Regions from separate parts of the Pseudoalteromonas sp. SCQQ13 genome, predicted to be linked through region 1. Evidence: predicted binding sites of a transcription regulator. Region 1 holds the regulator's gene; each other region holds the start of a gene.
The links. The regulator sigma-54, encoded in region 1, starts transcription at its own class of promoters, with help from an activator protein. The targets are predictions, from matches to a motif close to GTTGGCACGNNNNTNGNNT.

Region 2: a site for sigma-54 is predicted at 3,810-3,828, ahead of glnA (glutamate--ammonia ligase). Genes of this name have one in related genera too.
Region 3: a site for sigma-54 is predicted at 2,644-2,662, ahead of I6F41_RS14820 (LiaF domain-containing protein). Genes of this name have one in related genera too.

What each region holds. Positions count from the first base shown of each region.
Region 1 is NZ_JADYXG010000002.1:126,602-134,907, reverse strand. It holds gene mgtE (magnesium transporter) at 1-1,038, opposite strand, end outside; gene I6F41_RS02340 (HPr family phosphocarrier protein) at 1,186-1,458, opposite strand; gene rapZ (RNase adapter RapZ) at 1,502-2,347, opposite strand; gene ptsN (PTS IIA-like nitrogen regulatory protein PtsN) at 2,369-2,821, opposite strand; gene hpf (ribosome hibernation promoting factor) at 2,826-3,113, opposite strand; gene I6F41_RS02320 (RNA polymerase factor sigma-54) at 3,140-4,633, opposite strand; gene lptB (LPS export ABC transporter ATP-binding protein) at 4,703-5,428, opposite strand; gene lptA (lipopolysaccharide transport periplasmic protein LptA) at 5,425-5,970, opposite strand; gene lptC (LPS export ABC transporter periplasmic protein LptC) at 5,960-6,517, opposite strand; gene kdsC (3-deoxy-manno-octulosonate-8-phosphatase KdsC) at 6,514-7,065, opposite strand; gene I6F41_RS02295 (KpsF/GutQ family sugar-phosphate isomerase) at 7,066-8,037, opposite strand; gene I6F41_RS02290 (calcium/sodium antiporter) at 8,047-8,306, opposite strand, start outside.
Region 2 is NZ_JADYXG010000015.1:58,161-66,466, forward strand. It holds gene I6F41_RS12840 (DUF2959 domain-containing protein) at 1-45, shown strand, start outside; gene I6F41_RS12845 (MBL fold metallo-hydrolase) at 138-1,217, shown strand; gene typA (translational GTPase TypA) at 1,550-3,373, opposite strand; gene glnA (glutamate--ammonia ligase) at 3,883-5,289, shown strand; gene I6F41_RS12860 (DUF4124 domain-containing protein) at 5,405-5,926, shown strand; gene glnL (nitrogen regulation protein NR(II)) at 6,019-7,089, shown strand; gene ntrC (nitrogen regulation protein NR(I)) at 7,105-8,306, shown strand, end outside.
Region 3 is NZ_JADYXG010000020.1:40,600-48,905, reverse strand. It holds gene I6F41_RS14845 (CreA family protein) at 1-269, opposite strand, end outside; gene I6F41_RS14840 (5-carboxymethyl-2-hydroxymuconate Delta-isomerase) at 524-853, shown strand; tRNA gene I6F41_RS14835 (tRNA-Ile) at 1,205-1,281, opposite strand; gene I6F41_RS14830 (YqaE/Pmp3 family membrane protein) at 1,588-1,746, opposite strand; gene I6F41_RS14825 (BON domain-containing protein) at 1,821-2,384, opposite strand; gene I6F41_RS14820 (LiaF domain-containing protein) at 2,699-3,364, shown strand; gene suhB (inositol-1-monophosphatase) at 3,635-4,438, shown strand; gene I6F41_RS14810 (GGDEF domain-containing protein) at 4,510-6,285, opposite strand; gene secF (protein translocase subunit SecF) at 6,409-7,356, opposite strand; gene secD (protein translocase subunit SecD) at 7,366-8,306, opposite strand, start outside.

The sequences.
Region 1 (8,306 bases):
TGCTATACCACGAATAACCAAGGTTAATGACTGGCTACCGGCCACCCCACCCATTGAGGGGACAATGCCGTTAAGCACGGCTAAAATAGGCAGTATTGCTAAAGTGCCTTCAAAAAAGCTGGCAACAAAAGCAGCTGCCAGAGCCGTTAATAAGTTAACACCTAGCCAAACAGAGCGTTTTTTTGAGCTTTTTAAAACCGGTGCAAAGGTATCTTCTTCATCATCAAGACCCGCTAAACCTAATAAGTGATGCTCTGCGTCTTCACGAATTACATCAACAATGTCATCGATAGTAACACGGCCAAGTAGCTGGGCGTTGTCGTCAACTACTGGGGCTGATATCCAGTTATGACGTTCAAATAACTGCGCCACTTCGCTTTCATCCATCGAAATAGGAATAGACTCACAGTCTTCATCCATTAGGTCGTGAACAATTTTTTCGGGCGAATTGGTTAGTAAGGTACTTAACGATAAAGCGCCTAAAAAACAGTTATGCTTATCGACAACGTAAAGGTCGTCGGTACCCTCAGGGAGTTCGCCGCGCAGACGAATGTAACGCAGTACCACATCTAGGGTTACATCAGGGCGAATGGTTACTGTATCTGTGTTCATCAGCGCGCCAGCAGAGCGTTCCTGATAGGAGAGTGCTTGCGTAGCACGTTCTCTATCTTGAATGTCCATGGCGCTAACCACGTCTTTATAAACCGTGTCAGGCAGGCTTCGCAGTACTTCACCTAAGTCATCGTGGCCCATGTCTTCAGTGGCAGCAGCAATGTGCTTAGGTTCCATTTGGGCAATAATGCCTAAACGTACATCTTCAGAGAGTTCTTCAAGAACATCACCTTGTACATCTGGATCAACTAATTGCCAGAGCAGGCGACGAACTTTATGCGGTGATGATTCTAGTAAAAGTGCGGTATCACAAGGAGCTGTTTTTGCCAGCATGCGCCTAACTTGAACAAACTGACCACTATTGAGTGACTTGGTCACTTGTTGTAATTGTTGTAGTGGGTAGTCTTGTTCGAAAGTTTCGGGCATTGGCGTCCTTAATTTATTTTTATAACGTTAGGGAAGAAGTTAGTCATTAACTTCGTTCAGTTTATCTTACTTTTTTTAGCCAAACTAGCTTAAGGTTTCACTAACCCTATATTTTAGCTCGTTTACTTGGTTTAAATAAAGTGCCTACTATTCTTGTTCGTTAAAGCGCTGCGCTATTAATTGGCCAACGGCATGTAAAGCATGCTCTGCATCGGGTCCTTCGCACACTACTTTTACTTCTTTACCTTGGCTGCTTTCTAGTAACATTAAAGCCAGTACGCTATCGCCAGCGGCTTCTTTTTCATCTTGAAATAAGGTAATAGATGCGTCAAATTGTACCGCTAATTGTGCTAATACGGTAGCAGCTCTAGCATGCAGGCCTAGCTTGTTTTTTATTAAAAATGTATTTTCTAAGCGCATAAGATACTCTACTTAAGCTGAACAGATGATTATTTAAATTGAATTATTTTTCTTGCTCGCGATGGCGAATTTTTACATTAGGGTGAGACATAGCAAAGCTTTCACCAATTGTTTGCGCTAAATAAACTGAGCGGTGCTGACCACCAGTACAACCAATAGCAATGGTTAAATAACTGCGATTATTACGCTCTAGGTGTGGTAACCACGTTTGTACAAAGGTTTGAATTTGCCAAGTGAATTTTTGCACAATACTATGACTAGCTAAATAATCTTTTACTGGTTGATCTAATCCAGTTAAAGGCTTGAGCTCCGGTTCCCAGTGTGGGTTTGGTAAAAAACGCGCATCAAAAACATAATCAGCACCTTTGGGAATACCATGCTTAAAGCCAAACGACTCAAAGGTAATGATAAGCTGTTTGTCTTTTTTACCGAGTATGGTTTCACGCATAGATTCAGCAAGTTGATGCACACTTAAATCGGTTGTATCAATGACATGATCAGCCCGCGTTACGAGTACATCGAGTAATTCTTTTTCTTTTTTTATTGCTAAATCTAGCGGTAGCGAATCAATCGAAAGCGGGTGCAAACGACGTGTTTCTGAATAACGGCGGATTAACGTTTGATCGTCGCTATCTAAATAAAATAACGTTGGTTTAGCAAAGTCGGGCAAGTACTCAAGGATATCGTTAAACTGCTGCTGGTCTTTAGGCAGGTTACGCACGTCTATACTAACGGCTATTTTATCGTAGTTATCAGAGACACTGCGCACTAATGAAGGCAGCAAATTTACCGGAATATTATCTACACAATAGTAACCTAAATCTTCTACAACACGTAAAGCAACTGACTTACCAGAACCTGAACGGCCACTTATAATAATTAATTCCATTTACCACCCCTTTATTAGTAACTAGGATTGATCCAAAATAACTTGGTATAACGCTTCATCAGACTTTGCCGCACGCAATTGCTTACAAAACTCTTTATCGTTTAGTTTATCAGCTATTGTGGCTAGTGTTTTCAAGTGCTGCTGGTTATCGCCATCGGGCACTATAAGCGCAACAAAAATATCAACTGGACGATTATCAATTGCATCAAAATTAATAGCGGTTTCGCTTATTAAAATTAAGGCAAGAGGCTCTTGTGCCCCGCTCATACGGCCATGTGGAATTGCTATTCCTCGGCCAATACCGGTACTACCTAGCTTTTCTCTTGCCAATAAAGCAGTGAGAATATCTTGCTGAGGTAAATACGGCATTTTTTTATGCGCGAGTTCACTGATGAATTCTAAAATTCTTTTTTTACTATTAAAAAGGACCACAGCTTTGCTGCAGTCCTGGCATATAAGTGAGCTTAATTTCATAGTGTTAGTGTCGAGCAAACTTCTCTTTGTGTTTAATTACTTGACGATCGAGTTTGTCAATCAACGAGTCAATGGCAGCGTACATATCTTGGTGTTCGGTCGATGCAAATAGCTCAGCGCCACTTACAAAAATTGTTGCTTCAGCTTTTTGACTTAATTTTTCTACATCGAGAATAACATGCACATTAGTTATGTGATCTGAGTGTCTTTGCAGCTTTGCAAATTTATTATTTACATAGTCTCTTAATGAGTCTGTAATGTCTACATGACGACCAGTTAAGTTTAGTTGCATCAGCATTTTCCTCTTTGTTGTACGTCTTAAATCAAGCTTTTACGTTGATTCGACGGGGGAATAGCCAGAGATTCGCGATATTTTGCAATTGTCCGTCTAGCTACTTTAATTCCTTGCTCAGCCAATATATCTGCAATCTTGCTATCACTCAATGGTTTGGCTAAGTTTTCTGCAGCTATCAACTTTTTAATCAGGGCACGTATGGCAGTTGATGAACATTCGCCACCATTTTCGGTGCTTACATGGCTTGAAAAAAAGTACTTAAGCTCAAAAATGCCACGTGGAGTGTGCATATATTTTTGCGTAGTGACCCGTGAAATAGTCGACTCGTGCATTTCAACTATTTCGGCAACATCGTTTAATACCATAGGTTTCATGGCTTCTGGGCCATGTTCAAAAAACGCTTGTTGCTGCTTAACAATACAATTAGTTACTTTCAGGAGTGTTTCGTTTCTACTTTCTAGGCTTTTAATAAACCATTTAGCTTCTTGTAAGTGCGAGCGAATAAATTGGCTGTCACCGCTGGATTTTACTGTACGAGACATAGCCGCATATTGGCTGTTAACACGTATTTTTGGCATGCTATCAGGGTTTAGCTCTACCACCCAGCGGCCTTTTATTTTTTTAACAGACACGTCAGGTATAACGTATTCAGACTCTTCTCTGACAATAGTATCCGCAGGCTTAGGATTAAGCGTATGAATAAGTGTCATTATTTCTTTAAGCTCTTCTTCTTTGAGCTTAGTTTTTTTCATTAACGTACGATAGTCGCGAGCAGCGAGTAAATCGATATGATCAGTTAACACCATTTTTGTTTCGTTAATATAAGGGGTGTCTTTATCAAATTGATTTAATTGAATGCATAAGCATTCTTGCAAGCTGCGAGCTGCAATACCAACAGGATCAAATAATTGAATGCGCTTTAGCACTGCTTCTATTTCATCTAGTTCTACTTCGTGTTCGTCGTCAGTTTCTTGGTTAAAGCTTGCTAAAAGGTCTTCGCAACTGAGGGTTAAAATACCAGAGTCATCTACGGCTTCAACGATAGCTATGGCAATAGCTTCGTCGGTAGGGCTAAAAGGGGTGAGCTGTAATTGCCACATTAAGTATTCATGCAGGGTTTCGGTTGATGCACCTTGATAAATAGATTCATCTTCAGGCATTGGCCCTGATGAAGAGGCAGGCGCTGCGCTCATATATTCATCCCATGATACATCCATGGCCATGTCGTCGCTTATGGTGTCTTTATTTAGTGCTTCACCGCTATCTTGCTCATACTCGCTTGGGGTGTCGTCAGCAGAGGCGCTAACAGTAATGTCATCTGCTTTTTGCTCGTTTTTACCTGCTGATTCTTCCGTGTAATCTTGTTCATCAACTTCAAGTAATGGGTTGCTATCAAGTGCTTCTTGTATTTCTTGCTGGAGATCCAAGGTACTAAGCTGCAATAAGCGAATAGCCTGTTGCAGTTGCGGAGTCATTGTAAGTTGCTGGCCCATGCGCAGCTGTAATGATTGCCTCATTTATCTCTAACAATCCTTATAAATTGATATGATTAATCTTAGCAGATGCTTATAGTAATAACATAAATATTACAGTTTGAACTGCTCGCCTAAATAAACATCACGTACTGTTTTATCGTTTAATACAAATTCAGGAGTACCAGATGCAATTAGCTCCCCATGAGAAACAATGTAGGCTTTTTCACAAACATCAAGGGTTTCCCTTACATTGTGGTCGGTAATTAGTACGCCAATACCACGATTTTTAAGGTGTTCTATAATTTTTTTAATATCGAGTACTGAAATAGGATCCACGCCAGCAAAGGGCTCATCAAGCAATATAAATTTAGGATCTGCAGCTAAAGCACGTGCTATTTCTACGCGGCGACGTTCACCACCAGATAGCGCCATACCTAAGCTGTCGCGAATATGTTGCAGGCTAAATTCGTCCAATAAACTATTTAGGGTTTCTTCCCTGGCTTGTTTATTTAGTTGCTTACGCGTTTCTAAAATAGCCATTAAATTTTGATACACAGTGAGCTTTCTAAAAATAGAAGATTCTTGTGGTAAATAACCAATACCTAAACGAGCACGGCTGTGCATAGGAAGTAAGGTAATATCGTTATCATCAATTAATATTTTACCTTTGTCGCTAGGTACTAAGCCTACAATCATGTAAAAGGTAGTGGTTTTACCTGCGCCATTTGGGCCAAGTAAACCAACAATGCTGCCAGCTTTTACTTCAAGTCCTACATTTTTAACAACTTCACGGCCTTTATAGCTTTTTGCTAATAGCTCTGCTTTTAATGTACTCATGGCTGACCTTTATTGAGTTTTTGTTCTTTTTTTACGTCTACAGGCACTAAAATAGTGTGTACCCGATCAGTTGAGTTTTCATCTTTTTCAGCACTTATAAGCTGTTGCTCTATATCATAGGTGATGCTTTTAGCCGTAATTTTTTGCCCAGCTTGAGAAATGTTTGCATCTCCTACCAGGGTTAAAAAACGTTTCGCTACATCGTAACGTACTTCGTTAGCGCTGGCGCTCATGACAGTGCCATCTGCTTGCTTTTCTTCAAAATATGCAGGGCTGCCCGTGGCAATTAATAGTTGTTTATTATCGCCAAGTTCGTCGCGCTTATGTACTTCTAAACGATCGGCGGTGATACGACGATTACCGTGAATTATCTCGACGTTTTTCTCAAAAATACCAACGTTTTCTTTTAGTTGGCCTTCTTGGCGGTCAGCACTAATAGAAATTTGATTAGCTAATGGGGAAGTACTTTGCTCTGCCGCATTACTATTAAATACAAGTATAAGCGATGGAATAATAAGTATTTTTGCAAGGTTATTGGTCATAATATAGTGTTCGCGTATGGTTAATTAGTTTTATCACCTCGGTTGTTAAATTGGCTTCAAGGCCTTTACCGGTGATCTTTAAATTCGGTCCAGTTATAATAACGGGCTGTTCGCTGCGCATAGTGAGTAGCATTATATCTACTTGAATATTGTCGGCGGTAATTTTGTCTATCATTGCGCCATCAATTAAGTTTTGGGCAGTTACATTACCCTCTAAAATTAATTGTCTTTCATCGTAAAGTGTTGCTTCATCAGCATTGATACGCCACGTTTTTTGTCTGTCGTCGTACAATATGAAAGTAGGTTTTTCGAATAAGGTAAATCCTAGCTGCTCGTAAAGCTCCGTTTTAACCGCAGTTACTTTATGGCTAATTTCACCGTTTTCGTCAAAAGCTGTTTGTTTTAGCTCAATGGCGGTGTAATCGGGTTTAGCTATTACTTCTGAGTCGGCTTTAGCAACCGTATTTACCTGAGTAAAATAAGGGTACCAAAGCCAAACCATACAGGTGATGAATAAAACGCTTAAGACTATGCGCGCTATATTCATGAACTGGTGCCTTGGCTAGTTAATGGTTTATTGTTTTCAAGCATAAGTAAGTCGGTTAGCTCTCTTACTGCACCAAAACCACCCGGCATTTGCGTAGTGTAATGTGCTAAGCGTTTAATTAGTGGGTGCGCGTCGTTTACTGCGACTGCAAAGCCAACTAACTCCATAACAGGCATATCAGGGCCGTCATCACCAATATAAGCAATTTGCTCATCGCTCAAATTAAGCTTGTTTTTAAGTTCTTGGTAGGCAATAAGCTTGTTTTCTTGACCTTGATAAATATGCTGCACGGTTAAGCTGGTCATACGTTGTTGTACTATTTGCGAGTGCCTGCCGGTAATAACCGCTACTTCAAAGCCGCTGTTAATAAGTGCTTTAATACCAAAGCCATCTTTTGTATTAAATGCTTTTAGCTCTTCACCTTGGTTGCCAAGATAAATTCGGCCATCAGAAAATACGCCATCAATGTCGCATATAAGTAGTTTTACTTTTTTTGCGCGCGCTTTAGCGTCATCACTTAGCGCTTGATAGAGTTCTTCAAATTGCATTTATAATACTCCTGCTTTAAGTAGGTCTTGCATATTGAGTGCCCCAATAGGCTGATTATGCTCATTAATAATAATTAAGCCATTAATGCGTTTATGTTCCATAATATTAAGCGCTTGCGCAGCAAGCATATCTTGGGTTGCCGTGGTACACGATTTAGTCATTACTGCATCTATTGACGTGGTATGAATATCAACGCGTTGCTCTAAAATACGGCGTAAATCACCATCGGTAAATAACCCAGCGAGTTGCTGATTATCGTCAACTATGGCGGTCATACCTAAGCCTTTAGCTGTCATTTCAATCAGCGCATCTTTAATAGTTTGCGAAGTAGTTATAATAGGCGTATTTACACCGCTGTGCATAACATCTTTTAAGGTGAGCAGTAATCGCTTCCCTAAACTGCCACCGGGATGCGATAGTGCAAAGTCATCGGCAGTAAATCCGCGTGCTTCTAACAGTGCTACCGCCATTGCATCGCCCATAGCGAGTGTTGCCGTGGTACTGGCTGTTGGTGCTAAGCCTAATGAGCAGGCTTCTTTTTCTACTTTAATGCATACATGCACGTTAGCAAGTGTGGCCATGGTTGATTGTGTATTTCCTGTCATGGAAATAATTTTTGCACCAAGGCGTTTTAACACTGGAATAATATTAAGTACTTCACTGGTTTCGCCTGAGTTAGAAATAAGCATAACGACATCGTTTTTAGTGATCATGCCCAAATCGCCGTGGCTGGCTTCGCCTGGGTGCACAAAAAAAGCAGGGCTACCAGTGCTTGCTAAAGTTGCCGCAATTTTATGGCCAATATGCCCCGACTTACCCATACCAATAATTATAATACGGCCACTGCAGTCATACATAAGCTGACATGCCTGATGAAAATTATCATCTACATATTGTTTTATATCAAAAAGTGCTTGGCGCTCGATATCAAGAACACGTAGCCCTTGCTCGATAAAACTTAGCTTGGTCATAGACAACTCTTACCCTATTTGACTAAAGATGTAACCTTGGTAAATCAAAAATGCGCTTAGCAGTAAACCACCTTCTACTCTATTGATACGCTGTGCGCCTCTAAAGTTCAATGACATAACAATAAGTGCCAAGGTTGCTGCAATCATAATCAGTACATCACGATTAGCAATAGAAGGGTCGATTATCGATGGATTGATAATACCGGCAAGTGGTAACACGGCTAAAATATTAAAAATATTTGAGCCCACAATATTACCCAGTGCTAGGT
Region 2 (8,306 bases), on a different contig from region 1:
GCCGACTCAAATAAATTTATTGAACAAATGAATAGTGCCGGTTAATTAGCTGATATTATATTTAAATTTGCCTGCATTATTGCAGGCTTTTTTATGGCTGCATGGCTGCTTTAGCACTATTTAAAACGGATTTAATTATGAAACACATTACCCTTATAATCTTTATAAGCTGTTTTTTATCCGCGTGTAGTACACCTAATCAGGTGCAAAAAATAGCTGATAAAAACTCAGTTATTGCTGTTAACAACCAAACAGGTCGTTACCATAATTTATATCAAGGCAAAAAGGTTTACCCAACCACCTGCGAGCAAAACTGCTACCCGCCACATCCGAACTTGATTTGCGAAACACCCAGCAGCAACTGCCAGTATCAAGGTAAGCAAATTAAGCCGCCGCTCAATACCGGTTATACGGTTCGTTGGTTAGGGCATGCCAGCTTTGTGGTCAGCACACGTAATGGGCAAAATGTATTATTTGATCCGGTTAGTGAGCAGTTTGATTCACCGGTTGATTTAGGCTTTAAGCTTGCAGGTGGGTTTTATCGCAAACCCGGAGCATGGCCAAATAAGCAAACACTTGAAAACATTAACGCCGTTATGTATTCGCATATTCATTATGATCACTTTAATAAAGCAGATATTAAAAAACTGGGTAATCAACCACGTTATTTAGCCCCGCTAGGCATGGCAGATAACTTCCCAACGGGTGGCTTTAATATTACTGAAATGGCGTGGTATGCAAAAACCAGCATTGAGGACTTAACCATACACGCAGTGCCTGCACATCACTTTAGTAATCGGGTGCTTATTCCCTATATTTACGAAGATGATAATAAAGATTCTTGGAATGGCTGGCTGCTTGAACAAAATGGCAGCACCTTATTTTTTGCCGGCGATACTGGCTATTCAAAACACTTTAAAGACATACAACAAAAATACGGTGATATAGACCTATGCCTAATGCCAATTGCCTCTTATTACCATAAAACCAACGCTAAAGGGTATCGATACGTTCATACTACGCCAGAGGATGCCCTTAATGCGGCCACAGAGCTTAATTGCAAAGTAATGATACCATGGGGGTATGGCAACTCAAGTTGGCAAATGGGCGATCACAGCAGCCACTCAGCGCTATCGCGCTTACTGCATATGTATAAACAAATGAATGCACCAGTACCGCTGTATATTTTAAATGAAGGCGAAACAATTAAACTTTAACTAATGCACGTAGGTTGGGTTGAGCGCAGCGAAACCCAACGAAAAATACCCTACCAACAAACACTAGTACTTAGCCTTATCGGCTGTTTTAAGCTCACTCTGCGTACAAAAGATCTTTAAGTGAATTATTCACAAAGAGGTTAAGAGGCGCTGCGCTTTTAGAGGAAAAACTCAATGTAGTGCACAAGTGCACAGCACACCAATTATCGCGGTGGTGGTAATTTCTTTAATCTACCCTCTTTAACCTTTTATTTAGCTAACCCACAAACACAAAAAAGCCGCTGTATTTTGCAATACAGCGGCTTTTAAAATCATTATTCTAAATTAATAGATTATGACTTAGGCGCACGACCCGCACGTTTACGTTCGTTTTCTGTAAGATGACGCTTACGAATACGAATGTTTAGTGGCGTTACTTCAACTAACTCATCTTCATCAATAAACTCAAGCGCTTGCTCAAGTGAATAGTTTAAAGGTGGAGAAAGCGTTTGTGCTTCATCTGTACCAGATGCACGTACGTTAGTTAACTGCTTACCTTTAAGGGCGTTAACTGTAAGGTCGTTATCACGGTTATGAATACCGATAACCATACCTTCGTAAACTTCAACACCGTGGCCGATGAATAAACGGCCGCGCTCTTGTAAGTTAAACAATGCGTTAGTCAGTGCTTTACCTGTAGCATTTGCAATGATTACGCCGTTTTTACGAACACCGATTGAACCGCCTTTATGAGGACCGTAATGATCGAACGTATGGTACATAAGACCAGAACCCGAAGTAATTGTCATGAAATCAGTTTGGAAACCAATTAAGCCACGGCTTGGGATAATAAAGTCTAAACGCATACGGCCTTTGCCATCTGGAGACATGTTAGTAAGCTCACCTTTACGTAGGCCAACTTGCTCCATTACAGAACCCTGATGCTCTTCTTGACAGTCAATTGTTACTGTTTCAAACGGTTCTTCTAATACACCGTCAACAGTACGCAAAATTACCTCTGGACGAGATACAGCAAGCTCGTAACCTTCACGACGCATATTTTCGATTAAGATACCTAGGTGTAATTCACCACGGCCAGAAACACGGAAGCTATCTGGGCTAGCAGTATCTTCAACGCGAAGTGCTACGTTGTGTACTAGCTCTTTGTCTAAACGCTCACGAATATTACGTGACGTTACAAACTTACCTTCTTTACCACAAAACGGTGAGTTATTTACAGAGAATGTCATTGTTACTGTTGGCTCATCAACACTTAGTGGTGGTAATGCTTCAACGTTAGTAGGACAACAAACAGTATCTGAAATCTTAAGCTCGCCAATACCGGTTACAGTAACAATGTTACCTGCATAACCACGGTCTGTTTCAATACGCTCAAGGCCTAAGTAGCTTTGTACTGTACCAATTTTACCGTTACGTTTAGTACCATCAGCACTAATAATAGTTACTTGTTGGTTTGGAGCAACAGAACCACGCTTGATACGACCAACACCAATTACACCCACGTATGAGTTGTAATCAAGTTGAGAAATCTGCATTTGGAAGTCACCTTCAGGATCTGCATCTGGTGGTGATACTTCGTCAACGATCATTTGGAACATGGCATCCATGTTATCAGATGGCTCGTCTAAATCTAATGTTGCCCAGCCGTTGATTGCTGATGCATAGATTACTTTAAAATCTAACTGCTCGTCAGTGGCGCCTAAGTTATCGAATAAATCAAAGATTTGATCCATAACCCAATCAGGACGTGCACTTGGCTTGTCGATTTTGTTAATTACTACGATTGGCTTTAAACCTTGCGCAAATGCCTTTTGCGTAACAAAACGCGTTTGTGGCATTGGGCCTTCTTGAGCGTCAACAATTAGTAATACTGAGTCAGCCATTGAAAGTACGCGTTCCACTTCACCACCGAAATCGGCGTGTCCTGGAGTATCTACGATATTAATGTGGTAGCCGTTCCATGAAATAGCGGTGTTTTTCGCTAAAATGGTAATACCACGTTCTCTTTCTATATCGTTTGAATCCATCACGCGCTCTTCATTACCGCCGCGTGTTTCTAATGTGCCTGAAAACTCAAGCAGTTTGTCAACCAGTGTAGTTTTACCGTGGTCAACGTGGGCGATAATTGCTATATTTCTTATCTTTTCGATACTCATTAATATTCACTCAGAGAAATTGAATCTCATTGATCCTGCAGGGGCTTACGCACTCACCTGCGTTTTCACGAGATGTCCCAGCATAGGATTTAAAAGGGCGCATATTATCCCTTATAAATGGAATGGATGAAAGTTTATCCAAAATAAATTTGCAAACTTTCTGGTTTTTTTATTTAACCTACTGTTTTAAATTAACTAATTATAAAAATAAAATTTTTAATATTTTTATAAAAACCTCCACTTTAATGACTTTATTGCTATTTTGGTCAGTCTTTTGTATTTACTTTATGTTAGTCTATCACGATTAAATAGCGAGCAACTTTTTACTCTGTAACTGTTGCACTATATTGAAGCATTTACGCACCACAATGGTGCGCATTAGAAACAGCCGTTATTACTTTTGTATTTTTTATGTTTATAAACATTAAGTTACAATAGTGGCACAAAATCAGCTTATAAAACACAAAGCATTTAAGCAGCAATAACAAAACCTTATAGTTGGAGGACACATGTCGCAATCGGTTTTAGATTTTATTAAAGAAAATGACGTTAAGTTCATTGATTTACGCTTTACTGATACCAAAGGTAAAGAGCAGCATATTTCAATTCCTCATCACCAAATTGATGAAGACTTTTTTGAAGATGGTAAAATGTTCGATGGTTCTTCAATTGCTGGCTGGAAAGGCATAAACGAATCAGACATGGTGCTAATGCCTGTTGCTGAATCAGCTAAGCTTGACCCATTCACTGAAGAAGCCACATTAATTATACGTTGTGACGTAGTAGAGCCTTCTACATTACAAGGTTACGAGCGCGATCCACGCTCTGTAGCAAAGCGTGCTGAAGAATATATGCGCTCTACGGGTATTGCTGATACGGTTTTATTTGGCCCAGAGCCAGAGTTCTTCGTATTTGATGACGTAAAATATAAAACAGACATGTCTGGCTCTATGTACAAAATCGATTCTAAGCAAGCTGCTTGGAACTCAGATAAAGAATACGCAGACGGCAATACAGGTCATCGCCCTGGCGTTAAAGGCGGTTACTTCCCAGTTGCTCCTGTTGATGACTTTCAAGATTGGCGCTCTGCTACTTGTCTAGTATTAGAAGAAATGGGACAAGTTGTTGAAGCACATCATCACGAAGTAGCAACTGCTGGACAAAACGAAATTGCTACGCGCTTTAATACTATGGTGATTAAAGCCGATGAAATTCAAGAAATGAAATATGTTATTCATAACATGGCTCATTTATACGGCAAAACAGCCACTTTTATGCCTAAACCTATTGTTGGCGATAACGGCTCTGGTATGCATTGTCATCAGTCGTTAGCTAAAGACGGTGTTAACTTATTTGCAGGTGATAAGTACGGCGGTCTTTCTGAAGATGCGCTTTATTACATTGGCGGTATTATTAAACATGCTAAAGCAATTAATGCGTTTGCTAATGCCTCTACTAACTCGTACAAACGTTTAGTACCAGGTTACGAAGCACCAGTAATGCTTGCATACTCTGCACGTAACCGTTCTGCATCGATTCGTATTCCGGTAGTACCATCAGCTAAAGGTCGTCGTATTGAAGTACGCTTCCCTGATGCAACGGCTAACCCGTATCTTGCTTTTGCTGCCATGCTTATGGCTGGCCTTGATGGAATTAAAAATAAAATCCATCCTGGTGATGCAATGGATAAAGATTTATACGACCTACCTGCAGAAGAAGCAGCAGAAATTCCAACCGTTGCCTCTTCATTAGAAGAAGCACTGGCATCTCTTGATGCTGACCGTGAGTTTTTAAATCAAGGTGACGTGTTCTCTAATGATTTAATTGATGCTTACATTAAACTTAAGAGTCAAGAAGTTGAAAGACTTAACATGACAACGCACCCAATTGAGTTTGAAATGTATTACAGCTGTTAATTTTAATTAACAGTTATAAAATATACCTTTAAGCCCGCTTTGCGGGCTTTTTTAATGGTAAATTAGTACTTTCTCCACTAAAGTAAAGTTAATGTTAAAAATGCAGGGTTGCAGAGTGAGTAGCAAGATTTTATTACTACTAATTACTTCATTATTAAGTGTTTGTAGTTACGCTGGTGAAAAAAAAATTTACGCATGGAAAGATAAAAATGGCGTACTGGTGTTTTCAGATACCCCCCATATTGGCGCCAAAGAGATAAAACTCACCAGCCAAGATTTAACCATGCCTGCAACAAATACAGATATATTAAATAATCAAACTAAAGCGCAGCCGGTTGCATTTAGTATTGGTATTGCATCGCCTGAGCATCAGCAAACTATTCGTGAAAACACCGGCTCTGTGTATGTATCTACTCGCATTACCCCCCGCTTTGAAAACGACTTTACAATACAGCTATTTCTTGATGGTAAAGCCTATGGCGCAGCAAGTGATACCTCAACCTTTGCTTTAAGAGATGTAGAGCGTGGTGAGCACACTCTGCAAGTTAAGCTGTACAACAAACAAAACCAAGTCATTGCGACAAGCCCATTGAGTGTATTTTTTATGCATAGAAAAGGCTTAAGCTTAGGTAATTAACTCCCACCTAATTCACATTAAAAATAGCAATTGCAGTGCAATTTCATTAAATTACTTGCCTGAAAACACAGGCGCACTAAAATGGTGCAACAATGCTTAATAACACACACTTTAGCCCTGAGCTACTCAATGCCATATGGCAAAATCAAACCACCGCCGTGATGCTTTTAAACGAAAGCTTTACGCTTATTTATGCCAATACCAGTACCAGTGAACTACTTGGTTTAGGCACTAAGCGTTTATTAGGGCAGTCTTTTGATGATTTATTTAACTACCATTCAATCGATTTAAAACGCATAGCGCAATACTCTTTAATTGATGGCGTAGATTGCCACCAGCATAGGGCTGACGTGGTATTTGTTGATTCTCGCCATGCTAAATTAGCAGTCAGTTCAAAACAGATAAAATACCAAGGTGCACTTTATATTTTATTAGAATGTCGGCAAACCGATGATGAAATTAAATTCGATCAAGCATCAAATCAAATGCATCAATACCAAGCCGCACGTAATTTAATTCGAGGTTTAGCGCACGAAATTAAAAACCCTTTAGGGGGAATTCGCGGAGCGGCGCAGTTATTGCAATACGAGGTAGACCAGCAAGAAAGAAATGAATGTGCCGAGCTTATTATTGAGCAAGCCGACCGATTGCGTGAATTAGTAGATAGACTGCTTGGGCCTAACCAATTACCGCAAAAGTCTTATGGCAATATACATCAAACCTTAGAGTCGGTGATCAAATTAAGTACCCTAGATAATAGTGACAATATTCGCTTGGTAAAAGATTACGATCCGAGTATTCCCGATGTTTATATTGACCAAAGTAAAGTGCAGCAAGTGGTGCTTAATATTGTGCGTAATGCCCAGCAGGCATTAGTTAATGGTGGGGAAATAAAAATTAAAACCCGAATTAACTATCAGCACCGCCGGCCCGGTAAGGCACCCAAAAAAGCCTTGTTAATTCAAGTGCTCGATAATGGCCCAGGGATTGATATTAGTGTACGCGATACTTTGTTTTATCCTATGATCACTAATAAAGATGGCGGCTCTGGATTGGGGCTTTCTATAGCGCAAACATTAATTGATCAACACAATGGTTATATTGAGTGCGATAGCTGGCCTGGTCACACCGAATTTAATATTTATCTGCCTTTTGCAGATTAACGCCTTGGAGTATGCATGAAAACAGTTTGGCTTGTAGATGACGATGCCTCAATTCGTTTTGTATTAGAAAAAGCGCTTACTCGCGCAGGTTTTACAGTACAAAGCTTTGCTGAAGCACAAAGTGTGCTTAATGCATTAAAATTTAGCCAACCTAGTGTGCTGATCTCCGATGTAAGAATGCCCGGTATGGACGGCATGGCACTGCTAGAGCTAATAGCAGAGCAAGTGCCCGGCTTACCGGTTATTATTATTACCGCGCATTCAGATCTCGATTCCGCCGTAAATGCCTTTCAAAAAGGGGCTTTTGAATATTTAGCCAAACCTTTTGATTTAAACGAGGCGATTGCCCTAGTTGAAAGCGCCTATAGAGCTAATTCTACAAAAAAAGTTAAACGTAAACTCACGCCCCCTAAAAGCGCACATATAATTGGCGAAGCACCTGCCATGCAAGAAGTGTTTAGGGCCATAGGTAAGCTTGCAGCCTCAAGCATGAGTGTACTTATTAATGGTGAGTCAGGAACGGGTAAAGAGCTTGTTGCCAGCGCCCTGCACAACCATAGTCCACGTAAAGAAAACCAATTTATTGCGCTAAATATGGCCGCAATCCCTAAAGAGCTGGTTGAGTCAGAATTATTCGGCCATGAAAAAGGGGCTTTTACTGGTGCAGATAGCGTGCGAAAAGGCCGTTTTGAACAAGCCAATGGCGGCACTCTATTTTTAGATGAAATTGGCGATATGCCTCTCGACGTACAAACTCGACTACTGCGAGTATTATCTGATGGAGAGTTTTACCGTGTTGGCGGGCATAAAAGCATAAAAGTAGATGTGCGTATTATTGCTGCAACCCATCAAAACCTTGAAGAGCTCGTAAAACAAGGCAAGTTTAGGGATGACTTATTTCATCGCTTAAATGTAGTGCGCCTGCGCTTACCAGCCCTTCGAGAACGTACCGAAGACATTGAGCGTCTAGCACTGCACTTTTTACATAAAAGCGCTAAAGATCTACAAGTAGAAAGCAAAATTCTTAGCCTTAAAGCAATTGAGCAGCTACGCTTGTTCAGTTGGCCCGGTAACGTACGTCAATTAGAAAACACCTGCCGTTGGCTTACGGTTATGGCTCCTGGCGAGCTTGTTAGCGAGCAAGACTTGCCACCTGAAATTATTAATGCCTCACTAACTCAAGAAGAAGGCGATTGGTTAGATGCCTTCCAGTTATG
Region 3 (8,306 bases), on a different contig from region 1:
TTACTCCGATCAATCTGCTGCAATTGCTCTGCGGTAATAACCCCGGTTTGCCGACACGAAATTGACATATCAGAAGGGTCTGAAAAATCTAAATTAGCTTCTATATGGCTAATATGGCACGTTACCCCAGTGACTAAAGGGTCTTGTTGCGAATTTACAATTACATCCTTGGTGGTAAATAACCCAAGGCTTACAGAGGCAACATCATCTGAGCACGCTGTTAAGGTAAGCATACCTGCGAGTAAAAAGCTGACTTTTAAATACTTCATCGTGTTCTCCAACATACTTAAAGAGGGATACGGTTTATTTTTCTATACTAAACGTATTTACAGCTACAAAACACATGTTGTAAAAAATAAACATTGCGCTATATACATTCACCTTTGCCGCACCATACCACTTCTTAATGGCTAATTGTGCAAAACAAAAAGATGCTAATTCAGCATTGTAGGGGTTAGCGGGTAACCTGGTATTTGGTATAATAAGGTTCACACATGTAGTAACTCATAATAGGAACGCCTAAATGCCGCACATTATTATTGAACACTCAGAAGACCTCCCTGTATTACCACAAGTACTTGTAGAAAAAATTCACAACGCCGCTTTCCAAAGTAATTTATTTGATTTAGAAACCATAAAAACACGCGCTATTTCCTATCAGCAATATCTACTTGGCGCAGGCGGGTCGGGGTTTATACATATTGCGGTACACATTTTGGCGGGACGTTCTATTGAGCAAAAACAAATGTTAAGTGAGCAACTACTTGAGTGTTTAAAAACCTATTGCAGAGCATCAGACAGTTTAAGCGTTAATATTTACGATATTGAACATGAGATCTACCGTAAAAATTAATTTATTTTACCCGTCACATTAAATTAGTGAACAATTCTAGTACCAAAAAAACAGCTTAATCACTAATCAAAGTCATAATGTATAGTGACCTATAGGCTATTTCTAACGCGGTTAATTAGCTACTTAATAAGTCAGAATGATCATGTTATTAATAATATAGGTATTAACTTAAAAGCGTTAATAAGTACTCTGTAAAAAATCCCTAACTAGGGATTTTTTATTGCCGTAAAACAATTCTATTTATTATTTTATAATGAAACAGGCAAAAATATACTTAAAGTGTAATTAACACAACATAGAGCTATTTATTAGTTAATGATTGGAATGATTTTTAGTAGGTATATTTAAAAATGGTGGCCCCTCCCAGACTCGAACTGGGGACCTAACGATTATGAGTCGTGTGCTCTAACCAACTGAGCTAAGGGGCCAACTTTTTGTATAACTGTAAACAGTTAATTTTTTAAGAAGCGTTTAGTCACATAGCGACTAAAGCGGGGTGCAGTATAAAAAGTTTTTAGAGGCTTGTCACTAGCAAAAGTCTTTATTTTAACAATCAATGGTCTAACTGCTTAAATAGTAATCTTTTTATGGGTATAATATTAAAATTTGCAGAATTTAGGGTTAATACTGGCAGCTAAGTAAAAGTGAAATGGAAGGCTGTATATCGCGTAATTTAAAAATTGGGCTTTAAATAAGCAACTTACAGCTTATATTACGCGACAAACAGAAATGAATTATTTTTTTGCGATAATGTATATTGCATGTATTACTCCAGGGAAGTAACCAAACAACGTAAGTAAAATATTTATCCAAAAATGTAAGCCTAAACCCACCTGTAAAAATACTCCCAGTGGTGGCAGTAAGATTGAAAAAATAATACGTATAATATCCATAAATATTCTCCTTATTTATAAATAAAAAATTTATAAGCAAAAACCCAGCAGAGCTGGGTTTTATAAATACTATATTACTTTGCAACTATCGTTAGTTTATCTACTACGTCGCGAACATCTTCAGCATTTTTAGCAATTTTTACTGCAAGCTGTTTTTCAGCATCTGAGTTCACTGTACCGGTAAGAGTAACTACACCGTTGTCAGTATCTACATCAATGTTTGTACCACCAACTTCTGAGTTAAATAAATAACGCGTTGTGATGACTGTGGTAATTTTAGCGTCGGTTAAGCCGCTACCATCATCATCTTTCATGTTGTCATGGCTTTTACTGTTCATGCTTTTCACAACAGTAAGCTGGTTATCAACATCTGTTACGCCATCTAAACTCAGTACAAGTTCTTCTGCTAGCTCTTTGTCGAGTTCGCTATTAACTTTACCTGTTAGTATAACTTTGCCATTTTTTACATCAGTGTTGATGTCAAAGTTATTGAGGTTAGTGTTCATAAGAAGCACTGTTTCAGCCTTACCATCAATCCAAGCATCTTTACTTTCATTTTCCCAGCTGCTCGCTTGAGCACCCATAGCCGTAGTACCTAAAACTAACGCCGCAATGATAGATTTGTTAAATGTTTTCATAATCTTTCTCCTTTTGATTAAAGACACTTTAACTAATGCCAGCTTTAGGCCAACTTTAATAAATAAGTAAAATCAGATAGTTAAGGCGGGATATAAAATAACTTTACTTTGTATACACCACTTTTTTACCGACTTATCGGTAAAAAGTTCTCAGTAGTGAAAATAACTAGATAATTACCATTTTGGTTAATGGATCGTTAATATAACAAAGTCACAAATAGGCTAAAAACATAACAAGCTGATTAATAACAATAATATTTTTGGTATATGCTTTGCTTATATAGTGACAATAGTAAAATAAAAGGAATACCCTAATGAGCGTAAAAATAACAGACCGCCCGCAAGAGCAAGTGCGCGAAGAAGTGATTGATCAACTAATTTATAATTACAGCCACGGAGTTATTTCTGTAGAAGCATTTGAAAGGCGTTTAGATGAGGCAATGGCTACAAATAATAATGAAGTCCTTGTTAGCTTAGTTGAGGATTTAACCCTTAATACTGATCAGCAATATAATGCCCAAAAACATTCGCAATTTTCACCCAATTACAGCGCTCAGCAATTTAGCCAGAGTGACTTTACATTACGCAGTATTTTAGGCTCCAATGAAAGAAGTGGCCAGTGGATTGTGCCTAAAAATATTTACCTGACTAACTTTATGGGCTCGGTAGTACTTGATTTTACCGATGCTATTTTTACCCACCAAGAGATAACGATTCATGTTAACTGTATTTTTGGCAGTGATGAAATATACGTACCAGAACACGTTAATGTAGTATCAAAAATGTTTAGCATTATTAGTAGTGTTGAAAATAAAACAGTGGCACTTAACAAGCATCAAGGCCCGACCATCCATATTGAGGGAAAGGCTATTATGGGCTCGGTAGAAATAAAGATTAAGCGCACCATTAAAGAAAAATTTATTAGCTTTGCTAACCAATTAAAAACCCAACTTGGTGGTAAAAGTGGTACTCCAATGTGATGAACTACCTATAAAAGCATGTTCATAGCTTTTAACTTGGGCCCAGGTTAAAGAGTAAAAAACATGCTAAATTTTTAAAGCACTAGAACACATTTAAAAAGTGCTTTGCAGATTCATCAATGCTGAATTTGTATAAAATGCCCTGCACATCAAGTAAGTACAAAAAACAAACAAAAGTATTTAGGCTTTGTTGTTTACTTTATGGCAAAAGTCGCTAAAATACGCCAGCTAAAATATATAAACGTTCTTTTACAACCCAAAGGTAATACCATGCATCCAATGTTAAACATTGCGGTTCGCGCTGCGCGTAACGCAGGCAAAATTATACTTCGTGCAAGTGAAGATTTATCAAAAGTTGAAGTTCAACAAAAAGGCACTAACGATTTAGTGACTAACATTGATAAAGAAGCTGAAGCTATAATTCGCGACACCATTTTACGCTCTTACCCTGATCACTGCATTGTTGGTGAAGAATTAGGCGAGCATAAAGGTAAGGATGCAGATTACCAATGGATTGTTGACCCGCTTGATGGCACAACTAACTTCATCAAGGGTATTCCTCATTTTGCGGTTTCTATCGCACTTAAAGTAAAAGGTCGTTTAGACCAAGCCGTTATTTATGATCCAATTCGTGGTGAGCTTTTCACTGCCTCTCGTGGTCAAGGCGCACAACTTAATAGCAAACGTTTACGCGTTTCTAAAACAGTTGATTTAGGCGGTTCAATCTTAGCTACTGGCTTCCCTTTCAAGCAAAAACAACACCTAGATGCATACACAGAAGCGTTTAAAGCTTTATTCATACATACAGCTGATATCCGTCGTGCGGGCTCTGCTGCGCTAGACATGGCTTATGTTGCTGCTGGACGCGTTGATGGCTTTTTCGAAATTGGTTTAAAACCTTGGGATACTGCTGCAGGCGAGCTATTAGTAAAAGAAGCAGGCGGCATGGTTGTAGATTTTGCTGGCGGCGTAAACTATAACAATAGTGGTAACATTATCTGTGGCGCACCTAAGCTAACTCAAGCAATAATTCGCGAAATTCGCCCTGTATTAACTGAGTCATTACTTCGTTAATAAAAACTGCATGGTTTAAAAAAGGAGCTTAGGCTCCTTTTTTGTTGTCTGCAAAAAATTATTTATGACGATTAAACTGCTTGTTTTTCTAACCTAGCAACCACACTACTTGGCTTACTACGCCGACATAAAAACAAATGGCTATGAGCAAAGCGCTTTGCTGATTTTTTAGCATTACTTGCCAATGCTGCAACCTGATGGCTATTCTTATAATGGTGTAAATCGGGAGTAACTAAGCCTATTGCCAGTGTTACTAATGGCACAAATTGTGGCTTCCCTTCTCTATTTGCACTCCAATATCCCTTATTTTTAATATGTTCGGAACTAAAAAACACCTGTGATTCTATTTCAAATTGGCGAATAATATGCTCGCACACTGCGACAGCATTATTATCAAATAGCACCATAAAGTCATCGCCGCCAATATGGCCAACAAAACTGTTTGTATTACTACACGCCTGCATCGTAATATTTGCTAATAGTTTAATTACACTATCGCCGCTAGCATAACCAAACAAATCATTAAACTGTTTAAAATGGTTCAAATCTAAATACGCCAATGAAAACGCCTTTTGTGTAGCTAAACGCCGCTCTATGGCATCGTTAAGAGCTAGATTACCGGGTAACATAGTTAATGGGTTAGCGTGCTGCGCATGACGAATTTTTTCATCTGTTATATGTTTTAATATGTCGCGTACTGGCACAATGCCTAAATACTGCTGCCCTCGGGTGATCACTATATGGCGGCGAATATCAAAGTCGCATTCGGTAATTTGCTGACTAACGTTATCTAGCAGCTGGTTTTCATCTACCACTAGCGGTTGCCTGTCCATTACTACAGTGGCCGCACGCTTGTCATACAAAGCATGGCCATAGGCCGCTGCAAACACTTCACTAAGTTGCTCTTTGTGGAGCAAGCCAATTGGCTGACACTGCGAATTAATTACCACTAGGCTGGCAATTGATTTATCTCGTTCAAATAGCGCATGGGCGTCTTTACAACTGGTTTCGCTATCAATAGTTTGCTGCGCTACTGCAAGCCAACCAATAGCCATAGAGTTATTTAACTGGTTTGTATTTGCGGCAAAGCTCAGTGCTTGAATTTGCCTTGCTGAAAGCACATAACTTGGTTTATTACTTGGTCGTTCAAGTAAAAACCCTTGCACATAGTTGATACCCATTCCTTCTAACACAGTTAGCTCTTCTGCTCGCTCAATTCCCTCTGCAATCACTGTCGTATTGGTTACTTTTGCCAGAGCTGTTATTAACTTTAAAAACTCTTTTTTAACCACACTTTTATCGCAATGATCGATAAAATAACGATCGATTTTGACAAAGTCTGGGCATAACTCCGACCATTGCTTTAACCCAGAATACCCCGTACCTAAGTCATCAATTGCAATAGTGAAGCCTAAAGAGCGGTAATGTGCCATGGTTTTTTGTAGTAAAAACTCATCCTCGACCCTTTCTTGCTCTGTTACCTCTATCACCACCCGATGAGCTGCTAAACCAAACTGCTTAATGAGATGCAGTGTTTCGCCTTTAGGATGACTTGGGTCGAGTAACGTTTTAGGACTAACATTTAAAAATAGTTTGCCCTGCAGCTTCAAATGCACAAAGTTCTCAATAGCTTTAGAGCGACACAGTAGCTCAAGCTCTGAAATCAGACCATATTGATGAGCCACCTGAAACAGTGTATTAGGCATTTCTAAACAGCTATTTTTAGGCCCTCTGCTGAGTGCTTCATAACCGAGAATGGTCTGCCTGCTAATATCAAAAAGCGGCTGAAACAAGGTGGTAATTGTGCCATTTTCTAAAATTTCATTTAATAATTTACGCTGCTTCATTATTGCTAAGCTCTATTACGATTTACTCAAGGTAAAGTAGCAAGCGAATATGACATTTTTATGGCAATCTGCAGGCAATAAAAAACCGCCCAGATGGGCGGTTAATATCGGCTTACAAATCTATTACGGCATAGCGTCTAGATCAGCACCTTCTTTTTCAATCACTTCTGGTATTAAATCTTCTTTACTTACGCCAAGTGCAATAGCAACTGAGCTGGCAACGTAAATAGATGAATAAGTACCAATAAACACACCAAATAACAATGCTGTAGCAAAGCCATGAATGGTTTGACCGCCCCAAATAAACAAGGCAATTAATACTAAAATAGTGGTAATTGACGTTACTAAGGTACGATTAAGCGTTTGTGTTAAAGAAATATCGATAATTTCTATCGTGTCATCAATACGTACTTTGCGGAAGTTTTCACGAATACGGTCAGATACTACAATGGTATCGTTTAGCGAGTAACCTATTACCGCTAATATAGCCGCTAATATGGTTAAATCGAACTCTAAACCTAATACCGAAAATAAGCCAACGGTAATAATAACATCGTGAATTAAGCCGCTTACTGCGCCTACTGCAAAACGCCATTCAAAGCGAAACGCTACATAAATCAAGATACAAATAAGCGCAGTTAACATGGCCAGGCCACCCTGCTCTTTTAGGTCTTCACCTACGCTTGGGCCAACAAACTCAATACGGCGCATTACTACGCTTTCGTCTGCTAGCTTTAATGCAGCAATAACTTGGTTACCAATAACTTCAGCTTTTACGTCATCGCCGCGCGGCGCTAAACGAACTAAAATTTCTTGGCTTGAACCAAACAGTTGTACCGATGCATCTGCAAAACCATTTTCGGCAAGTACATTACGCACCTTTTTAAGATCTGCAGGTTGCGAAAAGCCAACTTCTACGGCAGTACCACCGGTAAAGTCTAAACCAAAGTTTAAGCCTTTAGTGAAAACCGATATAAATGCCGCTAAAATTAATAACGTTGAAAAACCCATTGCCACTTTACGAAGAGACATGAAACGTAGGGTTTTGCTACCCAATTTTAAAATTTGCATGGCTACTCCTTAAATTGAAAGTTTATCAACACGTTTACCGCCGATAAATAAGTTGATAATCGCACGTGTACCAACAATAGCTGTAAACATTGACGTTAAAATACCAATTGCTAACGTAACCGCAAAGCCTGCAATTGGGCCAGTGCCCACAGCAAACAAAATAACGGCAGCAATTAAGGTGGTAATATTGGCATCGAAAATAGTGCTAAATGCACTGTCATAACCAAAATGAACGGCTTGTTGAGGGCTACGGCCATCGGCCAGCTCTTCACGAATACGTTCAAAAATAAGTACGTTGGCATCAACCGCCATACCTACAGTTAGTACAATACCGGCAATACCAGGCAAAGTAAGCGTTGCGCCTGGAATTAACGACATAACACCAATAATAAGTACTAAGTTAGCAGCAAGCGCAAGGTTAGCAACCATGCCAAAGCCTTTGTAGTAAATAAGCATAAATGCAAGTACGAATGCAAAACCAAGTGCTACCGCGGTCATACCTGCTTCAATGTTTTCTTGCCCTAAGCTTGGCCCTACGGTGCGCTCTTCAACTATTTGAATTGGCGCTACAAGTGCACCAGCACGTAGTAATAAGCTTAAGTTATGTGCTTCTGCTGGGTTATCAATACCGGTAATACGGAACGAGCGATCAAGGCGTGCTTGAATAGTTGCTACGTTAATAACTTCTTCAACCTTAATAGGCGGAAGCGCTTTACCGTCGGCATCTTTTTTACCTGATGGTTTGTATTCAATAAATACCGTGGCCATGCGCTTACCAATAGCTCGCTTGGTAAAGGCATTCATTTTTGCCCCACCTTTGCTATCTAGCGTAATACTTACTTGCGGGCGTTGGTATTCATCGCTACCTGATTGCGCGCCAGTAATATGGCTACCTTCAAGAATAATACGTTTTTTAAGTACCACAGGGTAACCGTCACGGCTCATGATCA